Regions from separate parts of the Allobosea sp. 2RAB26 genome, predicted to be linked through region 3. Evidence: predicted binding sites of a transcription regulator. Region 3 holds the regulator's gene; each other region holds the start of a gene.
The links. The regulator LexA, encoded in region 3, represses DNA repair genes until DNA is damaged. The targets are predictions, from matches to a motif close to TGTTCNNNNTGTGTTCNG.

Region 1 (4,413 bases), on a different contig from region 3:
CGGCGGCTGAGATCGAACGGGGCGAGAGAATTGTTGGTAGGCGCTCGCCGAGAGTGGACGGAAGGCGGATGCCGACACGTGGTGAAATCTGGATCTTGCAATTGTTTCGGCCAGACACCGGCCGCACGATTTACGGCCGAGCAAGTCGCGCGACGAAGTGAAATCGCAAGGGTCTGATTGATTGGACGCTTGCGCCAGCCTCAAAGTAACGACCGGACTCTCGTGGAAAGGCTGGCTTGGCGTCGCTGAGAAAACGCTCCCGCGTTCAGGCGTTTTGATCTGCCGTTGCGCCCGGGCTCTTGGCTGCTGTTGGCAGCGTGTGCCGTTCCTGGGGACGCGCCAGGAACTGTTCGCAAGGGACTGAGCGAATGGAAACACCCCCGGTCTGGGGTGGCCTCACCACCTACGCGCTGACTGAGCGCGGACGCGCGGTTATCGACGTACTGCCGGTGGCGCCGCCTTCTTCCGGCTGCGCTGGATCGCCTCGCCGACGATCACGCCATAGCGGTTGAACTCTTCCACTCCCTCGTTATCGGCGGCCTCGATCTGTTCTTTCGAGGCGTCGGCCAGCAGGCCCTTGCGCGCCTTGCAAAAGGTATAGCCCGCCAGTTCCTGGGACAGCGCGACACTTTCCTCGACTGTCTCGAATCGTTGCGGGATCATCGGCGGCATCTGGCCAAAGCGCCCAACCATGCAGCCGAACTTGTAGCGCGGGTGGTTCTCCTGGCGCTCTTTGGCGGGTGGTTCCGGCTTGGCTTCGGCGGCCAGGCTTGCGCCTGGAGCGATGCCGGACGCGACCAGCGCGCCCGCAATGATCAGGTGTTTCATAGTTCAATCTATTCCCAAGGGCGACGGCCAGTACGTGGCGTGGTGACGCAGCGGACGCTTTTCTTCCTGATCGCGAGAGGCGGGGGCGATTGGGTCTCTTGTCTAATGAGCGCCTCAGCGTAGTCGACGGCATGGTTGATTATCGCATCAGCCACCGGCCGATTTGTCGCTGCCTTAGCCGCCGATCGCGACGTTGTTCATGAGAATGTTGACCTCTCCGAAGGTTCCGCTGGCCAGTATCCGCTCGCACAACGAGAAACAACGCGGCGGCGGCACAACCCTAAGCAAGTCTACATGCGCAGTTACACGCTAATTCCCTGATTATGAACGGTTATTCATGGAACAGGCGATCAAGCCGGCCGTTTAGATTCGCGGCGGGGGCCATCAAGGGAGAAGAACCATGATCAAGAATCTTGTTTTGGTCGCCGCGCTCGCCGTCGTTCCTGCGACTGCTTTTGCACAGTCGAACTCGGGCGCAGCCGGTGGAGCCGCGAGTGGCGCGGCCACAGGCGCTGTCGGCGGCGCGATCGTCGGTGGACCTGTGGGAGCAGCCGTGGGTGCCGTCGGCGGCGCTGCGGCGGGCGCGATTGTGGGCGGCATTGCGGCCGACCAGCGTACCGAATTCCGCACCTATGTGACTGAGCAGAAGGTGCCGTCGGTGGCATACCGCGAAAAGGTTGTCGTCGGCGCCACGTTACCCGACACGGTGACCTATCGAGAGGTTCCGGCTCGCTATGGCAAGACCGAATATCGCTACACCGTGATTAACGGCCAAACCGTCCTGGTCGAGCCGAAGACTCGCAAGATCGTGCAGATCATCGAGTGATCAACGGGAGCCCACCCTGACAGGGTGGGCTCCTTTCGATCGGGTTCACCCTGATCAACCAAGGAGACAACGCCATGTTACGGCCAATCCTGATCGCCGCTGCTGTGGCGGCTACCGCCGCCTTCAGCGCTCCGGCGCAAGCGCAGGTCCAGCTCGAGTTCGGTATCGACCGGCCGGGCTATGATGGTCCGCGCTATCACGAGCCCCGTGGCTACCGCCCTGCTGGGGAACGGCGTGGCTTCCGCGGTCCCGCTGTTCTCGACGACGATGACGATTGCCGCATCGTCATAAAGCGTCGGGTCAATCGCTACGGCGAGCTTGTCGAGCGCCGGATGCGCATCTGCGACTGACGCCTGGCGCTGCCATGCAGCGGGTGTGTTGGTGCTTTAGCCCGCTGCTTGGTCATGAGGAGGAACCGATGCGAAAGTTAGTCTTCGTTGCAGCGCCCATGCTGAGTTTCTGCTCCGTGACGCCATCGATTTCACAAGCCGCCCCGTAGCAGGTCTGACGACCCTAGGGACGCCTGACCACGTTGAGCAAATCAAAAAGGGGGCCACGGATACAAGGGTCACAAGGGTTGGCACGGATCGCGGCATTGGGACCATGGACGTGGCTACGGCTTTACAAACTCACCTCATTGACACAGGCCGCATTCTTGATGTTCTTGTTTCGTTCTCATGAACGGAGCGCATTTCGATGCACATGTCCCCCGCTGTCCTCGGACCGCCCATCTTTCTGCCGGTTTACCTGAAGGCCGTGCGCGCGGGCTTTCCTTCGCCAGCCGACGACTACCTCGACACGCCGATCGACCTTTCGCGAGCGCTGATCAAGAACGCCCCTGCGACCTACATAATGACCGTCGCTGGTGACAGCGCGATCGACGTTGGGATCTTCGACGGCAGCCTGATCACAGTTGATCGCAGCTTGGTCCCGCGTGACGGTGACGCCGTCGTGGTGGATGTCAACGGCGAGCGCAGCGTCAAGGTTTTCAGGATCGCGGGAGGCCGCTCGAGTTTGGCATTCGGCAACCGGCGCTACCCCGACTACGATCCCGGTCCAGACGCAGAAATCGACATCTTCGGCGTGGTCACCAATGCGGTGCGGCGCTTCCGGCGATGACGCAGTCGTTCGCCCTGATCGACGGCAACAGCTTCTACTGCTCCTGCGAACGTGTGTTCGATCCAAAGCTTCGCCGCCGGCCGGTGATTGTGCTGGCGAACAACGACGGCTGCGCGGTCGCTAGGACGGCCGAGGCAAAGGCGCTGGGGATCAAGATGGGTGCGCCGATGTTCCAGATTCGCGACCTGTGCAGGCGCGAAGGTGTCGTCGTCTTCTCATCGAATTATTCGTTGTACGGCGACATGAGCCGCCGGATGAACACCGTCTACGAGCGGTTCGCCCCGGACATCGAGATCTACTCGATCGATGAGAGCTTTCTCGACCTGACCCCGGTTGCTCCTGAGCATCGCGAGGAGTTGGGCCGCGATCTGCGCTCCACGGTTTCGAAATGGACCGGCGTCCCCACCTGTGTCGGCATCGGGCCAACGAAGACACTGGCAAAGCTCGCGAACAAGATCGCGAAAACCACGCCCCAACTCGGCGGCGTCTGCGACCTGACGAACGATGAGGCGCGCCGGGATTGGCTGCCGCTGATGGCGCTGGAGGACATCTGGGGTATTGGCCGTGCCAGCCAGACGAAGCTTGGTGCCTTTGGCTGCAAGACGGCCGCCGATGTCGCTGCTCTCGATCCCAAGCTCGCTCGCCAGACGCTGACTGTCGTCGGCGAACGGATCATCCAGGAACTCCGGGGCCAGCCCTGCATCAATCTGGAGAGCGTCGCTCCCACTCGAAAGGGCTGCGCGGTTACGAGATCGTTCTCCGGCCGGGTCGAAAGCCTCGAGGTGATGCAGGAAGCCATTGCTGCCCATGCCACCCGTCTCGGCGAGAAGCTCCGGCATCATGGATTGGCGACGGATCACGTCACGGTCTTTTTTCACACATCTCCGTTCGACAACGGTCCGTCCCGTTCGGTCTCGACCACGGTCGACTTCCCCGAGGCGAGCAATGACACCCTCGTCCTGGTCCGCGCCGCCCAGTGGGGAGCTCGGCAGATCTGGAAGCCGGGTTACCGCTACGCCAAGGCGGGGTTGATGACGGTTGACCTGGTGGCATTGGAGATGTCACCGCGAGCCCTGATCGGCGCGCTCGATCGCGAGAAGAGTGGCCGCCTGATGGAAGCCTTGGACGCGTGCAACAAGAAGCTCGGTCGTGGCGCTGTGTTTCCCGCGGCGGCCGGTATCGCTCGCCAGCAGAAGGCATGGGTCACGAAATTCGATATGCGTTCGCCGCGTTACACGACGCGGCTCGAAGAGGTGCCGGTCGTAGGGAGAGCGTGATGCCAGGCTTCATCCATCAGGTCGAATTGAAATTGGACCCTGTTGCCGCGCCGGAACGCCTGCGCAGGATCGAGAGCTGGTGTGGGGACTGGCAAATCGGCTTCCGGGTTCTCGATCGCTTCCCAGGGTCCGACTCGGTCCGCATCGTATTTGAAGACCGAGGCTTGGCTCGCGCGTTCGTGGGCCATTTCGGCGGGGTGCTTATCGACGAAGGTGAAATTGAAAATGCCATGGCGGGCGACGCCGCGTCTGAGGACGCTTACGATCGCCTCGCCCGCGAATATCCGGATTGAGCGACCGGAGTGATCATCCGATGCCCGGGACGGAAGCGTCCTGCCAGCGAGCTTCTTGCGCTTGGTCCGC
Region 2 (4,413 bases), on a different contig from region 3:
CAGATCGGCGCGACGCGTGGTGAAATCCTCGTGAATGCGCTCCAGGTGAGGGTCGTACCAGAGACGGGCCCGTTCGAGGTCTGCCGGCCAGCCTATCCCTGAGCGCAGCGCCCGGAATGTCGCAACGAAATCCGGCCAGGCGTCGCCCGTGCGCGCCGGCGCCGACAGCTCCGCGAGGCCTGCTGCGAAATCATCTGCCGTGCCGGCCTGATCGAGCACGCGTTGCGCGGAGGTCGGCCCCACGCCCGGAAGCAGCTGCAGCAAGCGGAACCCGGCGACCCTGTCGCGCGGATTCTCGACGAAGCGCAGCATCGCCAGCATGTCCTTGACATGGGCGGCATCGAGGAATTTCAGCCCGCCGAACTTCTTGTAGGGAATATTGCGCCGTGTCAGCTCGACCTCCAGCGGGCCGCTGTGATGCGAGGCCCGAAAGAGCACCGCCTGCTGCTTGAGCGTGTGCCCCGCCTCCCTGTTCTCCAGCACGCGCGTCGCGACGAAGCGCGCCTGGTCGGCTTCGTCGCGAACATTGACGAGCTGGGGCTTGCCGCCCGACTGGCGGTCGGTCCAGAGGTTCTTGGTGAAGCGCTCGCGGGCGAGCTCGATCACCCCATTCGCGGCGGCCAGAATGGGCTGGTTCGAACGATAGTTCTGATCGAGCGTGACGACCTCAGCCGGCGGGCTGAAGGCCTGGGGGAAATCGAGGATATTGCGGATCTCGGCCGCGCGGAACGAGTAGATCGATTGCGCATCATCGCCGACGACAGTGAGCCCCTGGCCATCGGGCTTGAGCGCCAGCAGGATCGAGGCCTGCAGCTTGTTGGTATCCTGATACTCGTCGACGAAGACATGGTCGAAACGTCCGCCCATCTCCGCGGCAAGGCTGGGCTCGCTTGCGGCCTGGGCCCAGCACAGCAGAAGATCGTCGTAATCAAGGACGTTCTGGGCCTGCTTGGCCTCGACATAGGCTGAAAAGAGCTGCTTCAGCTCCCCTGCCCATGATGCGCACCAGGGAAAGGAAACACCCAGCACGGCCTCAACCGGCTCTTCGGCATTGACGCAGCGCGAATAGACCGCAAGGCAGGTGCCCTTCTTGGGAAAGCGCCCTTCCGTTTTCGAGTAGCCAAGCTCGTGACGAGCGAGGTTCATCAGGTCGGCGCTGTCCTCGCGGTCATGGATCGTGAAATGCGGATCGAGCCCAAGCTCCGGCGCGTAATCCCGGAGCAGCCTTGCTCCCACGCTGTGAAAGGTCCCGGCCCAGGTCAGCGCGTCGGTCATGACGGCAGCCCCCTCTCCCAGCACGTCGCGCGCGATGCGCTCCACCCGCCTCGCCATCTCGGCTGCAGCGCGTCGGGAGAAGGTCAGCATCATCATGCGGCGCGGGTCCGCACCGTTCAGGATCAGATGCGCGACACGATGCGCGAGCGTGTTGGTCTTGCCGGATCCCGCCCCCGCGATCACCAGCAAGGGACCCGGCTGCGTGCCGACGCCGTGCTCGACCGCGCGGCGTTGCGCGGGGTTGAGCCTGTCGAGATAGCTTGGTGGCGCCAGCGAATCGAGAGCGAACATGTCTCATATTCGATCATTTTTCGCGTTTTGTTCGCAACGCAAAAGATCGGGAATAGGGCAGCCGTCCTGAGCCAGATGGCCGAAGCCCTATGGCAGGATCGGTTTCGACCTGATCATGAGGCGGCGATTCACCTCACCCAGCCAGCGAGGCGAGCGCCCGCTCGATCCGGGAACAGCCGCCCCTGGCGCGCGCCTTCTCGAAGGAGGCCGCGAGCTTCCCGTTGGCATAGGCCTTCACCACGATGGCGTGGACATAGCTCTTGCGCGCCACGGCAGGCGTGTTCGCCAGTTGCTCCGAGACGGCGCGCATGATCTCGGCGAGCTGACGCTTCTCGCTGCCATCGCGGATCATGATCTGGCTGGCCAGCAGCAGTTCGGCGGCCGCAGCGTTCCCCGCCAGCATCCTCAAATCCTTGGCACTGATGGCGAGGCCGGAGATCTCGCGGAGATAGGCGTTGATGTCGCCGGCATGGACCGGCGTCACCTTGCCGTCCTCGTCCCGGTATTGCAGCAGTCGCCGGCCGGGCAACTGCGCAATCCGGGCAAGTGCTCGGGCGAGCGGGCCATCCTGCCGCGAGCATGCGATCTGTTTTCCGCCCTTGCCCCGAAACAGCAGGTCGATCCGCGAGGCCGTCAACGCGACATGGCGCTTGAGGAGCGTCGAGGCACCATGGCTGCCATTGCTCCTCGCATAGGCCTCGCCGCCAACGCGCAGATGGCAGCGGTCGATGATGGCGACTGCGCAAGCCAGCGTTTTCCTGCGGCAGAGCGAACGCGCCTTGAGATCATCGGCGACCGCCTTGCGCAAACGGGGCAGCGCGTCGATCAGCAGCCGCAATCGCTTCAACTTGCGGCGTTCGCGGACCCGCTCCCATTCGGGATGATAGAGATATTGCAGCCGCCCGGCCTCGTCCCGCCCGACCGCCTGGAGATGGGCCCGTGGATCGGCCGCGATGCGCACCTCGCGATAGGCGGGCGGAATTGCAAGTGAGCGGATCCGCTCAAGCAAGGCCGCGTCCCGGACGGGCTCGTCAGTGGCGTCGAGATAGGCAAAGCCCCTGCCGCGCCGGCCCCTGCGGATCGTCAGATCTCCGGGATTGACGATCCGCAGCCGACCATGGGCGCGGGATGGCTTGCCGGCGACCATGGCGTTACTGCTTGCCCAGCGCTTCCTGCATCAAGCCGCTTCCCGGCGGTTGTGATAGCGGCGCACGAGTTCTTCGGCGTAGGCCAAGTCAGCCTGCGTGAAGGCCGGCACCGGATCCGTGAGGATGGCGGTGAGGACATCCCGGTCGCGCTGGCCATTCGCTATCACAAAGGCGAGCGCATCCCTCGTCTCGCGTTCGGCATGAAGCTGGGCCACGAGGGCCGCAATCAATCTGTCCTTGGCCGATAGCTGCATGGCAAAACCTCCGCAGGAAGCTTCGCGATAAACACGGTCGGGCCAGCGCTTGTTCCGCCCAGGCGCAATCGGTCAGCCCGCCAGCGGCGGCGCGCCGATCGTGACGGTGAGCGCGCCGAGGCGCTCGATGCTGCCGACGAGAACATTGCCGGGAAGGACCGCGCCGACGCCATGCGGCGTACCGGTCATGATCACATCGCCGGGCTCAAGCGAGTAATATTTCGAGAGTGTCGCAATGATCTCGGGCGTGCGCCAGATCATCAAGGACAGGTCGGAATCCTGGCGTGCGACACCATCGACCTCCAGGCGGATTTTGCCCGTCGACGGGTGGCCGACCTGTCCGACCGGGTAGATCGGGCCGCAGGGCGCCGAGTGATCGAATGATTTCTTAAGCTCCCACGGGATCCGCGGGCCGTCTGGCGTGTCGAGCAGCTTGCGGCGGGTCATATCGAGGCAGATGCCGTAGCCGAAGACATGCTCGAGCGCTTCGTCCTGAGGGATGTTGTAGCCGCCGGACTTCATCGCCACCATGAGCTCGAGCTCGAAGTGAAAATCGTCCGTCATCGGCGGATAGGGAACGAAGCCGCCGTTCTGGACGATCGCATCGGCCGGCTTCTGGAAGATCAGCGGGAAATCGCGGGTCTCGTCGCCGCCCATCTCCCTGACATGGGCGACATAGTTGCGACCGACGCAGTAGATCCGCCGGATCGGGAAGCGCGCCGAGGAGCCCTCGATCGGCAGTGACTGGAGGGTCGGCGCCGGAACGGCGAAGTCTGCGAGTGTCGTCATCTGGGAAGCCATGCGCTGGGTCACGATCGGGACAGCATATGGGCCGGCTCGATCCTGTCCAGATAAATCTGCATATTTTTATCACACAACAGATAATCTGAATTTATTTGACACGTCTGACCGATAATGCATCGTTCGCTCATCCGTATCAGAAAAACGCAAGGGGAGCGGGATGAAACGTAGGCAGTTCATGGCAGCGGCGGCGGGCCTGCCGCTTGCGCTCGCAGCGTCGCGTGTTCATGCGCAGGCGCAGGATGAGCTCACGATCGTCTATCCGAGCCCGGGCGGGCTGGGTTATTTCGCCCTCTATGCCGCGATCGGTGAAGGTTATTTCGCCGAGGAGAAGCTCAAGATCCAGCCGCGCAGCGTCAATGGTTCGGCCCAGGCCATCCAGGCGCTTCTTGCGGGCCAGGCGCAGCTCGCCCATCCCGGCCCTGGGCCGTTGATGGCGGCACGCGAGCGCGGCCAGGATCTCGTCTACATCTACAATTACTTCACGCGCAGCCAATTCAACCTCGTCGTGCCGGAGGCTTCGCCGTTTCAGAAGCCCACCGACCTGAAGGGCAAGGTCATCGGCGTCGGTACGGCAGACGGGGCGGAGGTCGCGTTCGTGCGCTCCATCTTCGACGCCGAGGGCATGAAGGAAGGCCAGGACT
Region 3 (4,413 bases):
GGGGCCGACGTTAAGCGCAAGATCGCATCTGGTTGGCTGCCCGAGGGACGGCCTATGCGCGATGCGCCGCCAGACCCGAGCCGGCTGCGCGGCGCGCGTGTTCGCGCCGTACCATTCCGCATTCCGGAGATACGGTTTCAGGACGCTGCCATTCGGTTGCTTCTCGCCGAATGGCGCGCGCGTTTCCTGGGCGCCATCGCGCTCGAGGCCGGACGCAGAAGGCTGTTCCTCTGGCTGCCGGTGCTGATGGGAGCCGGCATCCTGCTCTATTTCGCGGCTGATCGCGAGCCATCCCTCTGGGTCCCGCTCTCCGGCTTTGGTATCTCCGCTGCGATGGCAGCGCTGTCGCGCGCCCGACGCCCGGTCATGCTCGCTTGCGTCGGCCTTGCTGCCATCTTCGCCGGCTTTGGTGCCGCGGCCTGGCGCACGGCGACGATCGCAGCACCGATGCTCGATCGAATGCGCGTGGGACAACTCACCGGCTTTGTCGAATCGGTCGAGGCGCGCGACGCCGGCGCGCGCCTCGTGATCCTGGTGACCGGCATTGCCGGGGTGGAGCCTGAACGCCTGCCACGGCGGGTTCGGGTCAACGTCAAAGGTGGTTCGGTTTCGCCGGGCGATCACATCGCTGCCGTCGCGCGCCTCCTGCCGCCGCCCGGTCCAGTGCGACCAGGTGGCTACGACTTCGGGCGCGACGCCTTCTTCCGAGGGCTTGGTGCAGTCGGGACCATCCCCGGAAAGATCGCGCTCGCCCCACCACCCTCGCAGCCACCGCTCGAGCTTCAGATACGCGCGACGGTCGACCGGGCGCGCAATGCGCTGACGGAGCGCATCGCCGGGATCGGGGGAGGGCAGGCTGGCGCGATGGCGGCGTCGCTGGTTACTGGCAAGCGCGGCCTCATCACGGAGGCGACCAATATCGACCTGCGCGCGGCCGGAATCTATCATATCATCTCCATCTCGGGCCTTCACATGGTGCTGGCCTCCGCCACGATCTTCGGCCTGGTCCGTGGCCTGCTGGCGCTATCGCAAACGCTGGCATTGCGCTGGCCCATAAAGAAACTCGCCGCCCTGGCCGCGATGCTCGGCGCCACGGCCTATTGCATCTTCTCGGGAGCCGAGGTCGCGACGGTGCGCTCGCTGATCATGACATTGGTCATGCTCGGTGCGATCCTCGTCGATCGCCCGGCGCTCAGCATGCGCAATCTGGCTCTCGCTGCGATGATCGTTCTGCTGCGCGAGCCCGACGCGCTGCTTGGTCCAAGCTTCCAGATGTCCTTTGGCGCTGTCGCGGCGCTGATCGCCTTTGCCGAGCGCTGGGAGGATCGCGGCCAGTCCGAGGCGCCGGCGAACCTGCCTTGGCCGCTACGGCCGATCTGGATCGCGGTGGTCGGGCTCACGGTCACGACCGTGCTGGCGACGGTCGCAACCGCACCGTTCGGTGCCTATCACTTCCAGACCTTCAACCCCTTCGGTCTGCTCGGCAATGCGCTCGCCTTGCCCTTCGTTTCCCTGATCGTCATGCCTGCCGCTGTCTTCGGCGTGCTCGCCTATCCTTTCGGCCTGGATTGGCTGGCTTGGGCGCTCATGGGAGTCGCTTCGGATTATGTGCTGCAATCCGCGCGCTGGGTTGCGGGATTCGACCACTCCGCAGTGATCATTCCTGCATTCGGGGCCGCGGCGCTCGCATGCTTTGCCGCCGCGCTCCTCTGGATCACGCTCTGGACGACACCGCTGCGCTTCCTGGCCGTCGCCCCCCTGATCGCGGGACTGCTCGTGGCAGCGAAGCCCGACAGGCCCGACATCCTGATCGAACGCGATGGTTCCGGCATCCTGGTCCGCGGGGGCGATGGTCGCATGATCCTGGCGGGGCATCCGAGCCGCTTCGTGCTGCAGCAATGGCTGAACGCAGATGGCGACAATCGCCGGCCTGACGACAACAGCCTGCGGGAAGGCGCGGCCTGCGACACGTTGGGTTGTGTCGTCCGCAGCAAGGATGGACGAAGCGTTGCCTTTGCACGTGATCGCCTGGCCATCGTCGAGGACTGTCGGCGCGCCGATCTCGTCATCACGCCGATTCCGTGGAACGCTCCGTGCGCAGCACGACTGATCGACCGCAGGGCATTGTCGCGCCATGGCGCGACCGCCCTTGTCGGCAACAAGGGCGGCTGGCGTGCCCATCTATCAGAGCAGGATGGTGTCGATCGTCCCTGGAGCCGCAAGCGGGAGCGGCCTGCAAGCACGCCGGCTTTGCCGCTGGCGGCTGTCGAAGAACACGAGCCGCTTCAGTAGCGCCGCATCAGGTTGACCAGGCGGCCCTGAATCTTGACTCGGTCCGGTCCCAGCACCCTTGTCTCATAGGCGGGATTGGCAGCCTCGAGCGCGATCGAGGAGCCGCGCTTGCGCAGTCGCTTCAGCGTTGCTTCCTCGTCATCGATCAGAGCCACGACGATATCCCCGGTATTGGCCGTGTCCTGACGCTTGATCACCACCGTATCGCCGTCGAGAATGCCGGCTTCCACCATCGAGTCGCCGCGAACCTCGAGGGCAAAATGTTCACCGGGGCCAAGCATGTCGGCAGGTAGTGCCACGCTATGGCTGCGGCTCTGGATGGCGGAAATCGGTGTACCGGCGGCAATCCGCCCCATGACCGGAATCGCAACCGTGGAGCGCACATCTTCGTCCGGGGGCGGTGCGATCGGCCGGACCTTGCCAAGCCCCCCCTGGACGACGGAGGGGCTGAACCGTCCGCGCGTCGCCTGAGGGCCGCCGGCCCCTTCGGGCAGCTTTATGATCTCCAGCGCTCGGGCTCGATTGGGAAGGCGGCGAATGAACCCGCGCTCCTCCAGCGCCATGATCAGGCGATGGATACCGGACTTGGAGCGCAGATCGAGCGCGTCCTTCATCTCGTCGAAGGAGGGGGGCACCCCTGTCTCGCGCAGGCGTTCCTGGATGAAACGAAGCAGTTCGAACTGTTTGCGTGTCAGCATGGTTCCCGCCGGCGCTCTTTGTATGGAATCGAAACAAAGCACGAACACCATACAGGTTCGCGTTGTGTTCCGCAAGCGCGCTCAGCGTAGGCGGATGATCCGGCAGTTGTCGCCTTTGTTTGCCGGCGCAGCAAACGATTCGCGAATGAGCAGCGCGTCGGCGCGGGCAAGAGTGGCCAGCATCGATGAATCCTGCTTGGCGAAGGGCGTTGCCAGCCATCCTTCCGGAGTGAGCGTCAGTTCCGACCTCATATAGTCCCGCCGCTCATCATTTGCCGGCAAATTTCTTCCGACGATTGCAGGCTCACTCAGATCGCGTTCGGGTTCCGGTACGCCCAGGAGGGTCCTGAGCAGCGGTACGACGAAGAGATGCCCGCAGACGATGGACGAGACGGGGTTTCCGGGCAGGCCGAGCGCGACCATGCGGCCGAGGCGGCCCATCATCATCGGCTTGCCCGGCCGCATGGCGATCTTCCAGAAGCCGAGCGCCATGCCTTGACCGATCAACGCTGCCTGGACGAGATCGTGCTCACCTACCGAGGCTCCTCCGAGGGTGATCAGCACATCGGCATCGGCCTTTCGTGCCTGGCCAATCTTGTCGGCGAGATCGGCATGATCATCGCGGGCAATCCCGAGATCGAGCGCCGTGCCGCCGGCCTGCTCGACCAGCGCGGCGAGCGCAAAACTGTTGGACGCGACGATTTGGTCGGGTCCAACCGGCTCGCCGGGCTGGACAAGTTCGTCGCCGGTCGCGAGGATCGCGACCAGTGGCTTGCGACGCACAGTGAGCATGGGGTGGCCCATGGCTGCCGCGAGGCCGAGGCTCGCACTGTCGAGCCGGCTGCCGGCGAGAAGCAACACTTCGCCCTCGGAGAAGTCCAATCCTGCCTGACGAACGAACTTGCCGCGCTCGGCGCCCTCGCGCACGCGGATCGTCGCAGTGCCGACGCCGTCCGCATTCTCCTGAATCAGGATCGTATCGGCGCCCTCCGGAATCGGAGCACCGGTGAAGATGCGAACAGCCTCATTGGAGCGGACCATCCCTGAGAAGGAACGACCGGCAGCCGATTCGCCGATGACACGCAATTCATTTGCCGGCGCAATATCGTCTGCGCGAACGGCGTATCCGTCCATTGCGGAGTTGGCAAAGGGGGGCTGGGTCCGAAGCGCCTGCAGGTCGGCGGCGAGCACGCGCCCTGCGCAATGTGCGAGTGGCAGGGTTTCTGATGGTGTCGGTGCCGGAACGCTGTCGATCAGCGCCTTCAGGGCGACGGGGACGGGCGTGAGGCTCATCGCGCAGTTTCCGGGAGATCGAAGGTGCCGGATTTTCCACCTGACTTGTGGACGAGCCTGATGCCTTCGATCCGCATCGCCCGGTCGACCGCCTTGACCATGTCGTAAACTGTGAGGCAGGCGACGCCGA

Region 1: the regulator LexA is predicted to act here: its motif matches at 2,314-2,331, upstream of AB4118_RS31555 (LexA family protein).
Region 2: the regulator LexA is predicted to act here: its motif matches at 1,584-1,601, upstream of AB4118_RS18010 (ATP-dependent helicase).

What each region holds. Positions count from the first base shown of each region.
Region 1 is NZ_JBFRGS010000029.1:23,525-27,937, forward strand. Features, by position in the region: gene AB4118_RS31540 (hypothetical protein) at 433-828, opposite strand; gene AB4118_RS31545 (DUF1236 domain-containing protein) at 1,229-1,654, shown strand; gene AB4118_RS31550 (hypothetical protein) at 1,729-2,004, shown strand; gene AB4118_RS31555 (LexA family protein) at 2,351-2,773, shown strand; gene AB4118_RS31560 (Y-family DNA polymerase) at 2,770-4,050, shown strand; gene AB4118_RS31565 (hypothetical protein) at 4,050-4,343, shown strand.
Region 2 is NZ_JBFRGS010000008.1:265,471-269,883, forward strand. Features, by position in the region: gene AB4118_RS18010 (ATP-dependent helicase) at 1-1,566, opposite strand, end outside; gene AB4118_RS18015 (DNA topoisomerase IB) at 1,700-2,713, opposite strand; gene AB4118_RS18020 (hypothetical protein) at 2,744-2,968, opposite strand; gene AB4118_RS18025 (fumarylacetoacetate hydrolase family protein) at 3,041-3,757, opposite strand; gene AB4118_RS18030 (ABC transporter substrate-binding protein) at 3,930-4,413, shown strand, end outside.
Region 3 is NZ_JBFRGS010000012.1:74,679-79,091, reverse strand. Features, by position in the region: gene AB4118_RS22315 (ComEC/Rec2 family competence protein) at 55-2,292, shown strand; gene lexA (transcriptional repressor LexA) at 2,286-2,990, opposite strand; gene AB4118_RS22305 (molybdopterin molybdotransferase MoeA) at 3,072-4,283, opposite strand; gene moaC (cyclic pyranopterin monophosphate synthase MoaC) at 4,280-4,413, opposite strand, start outside.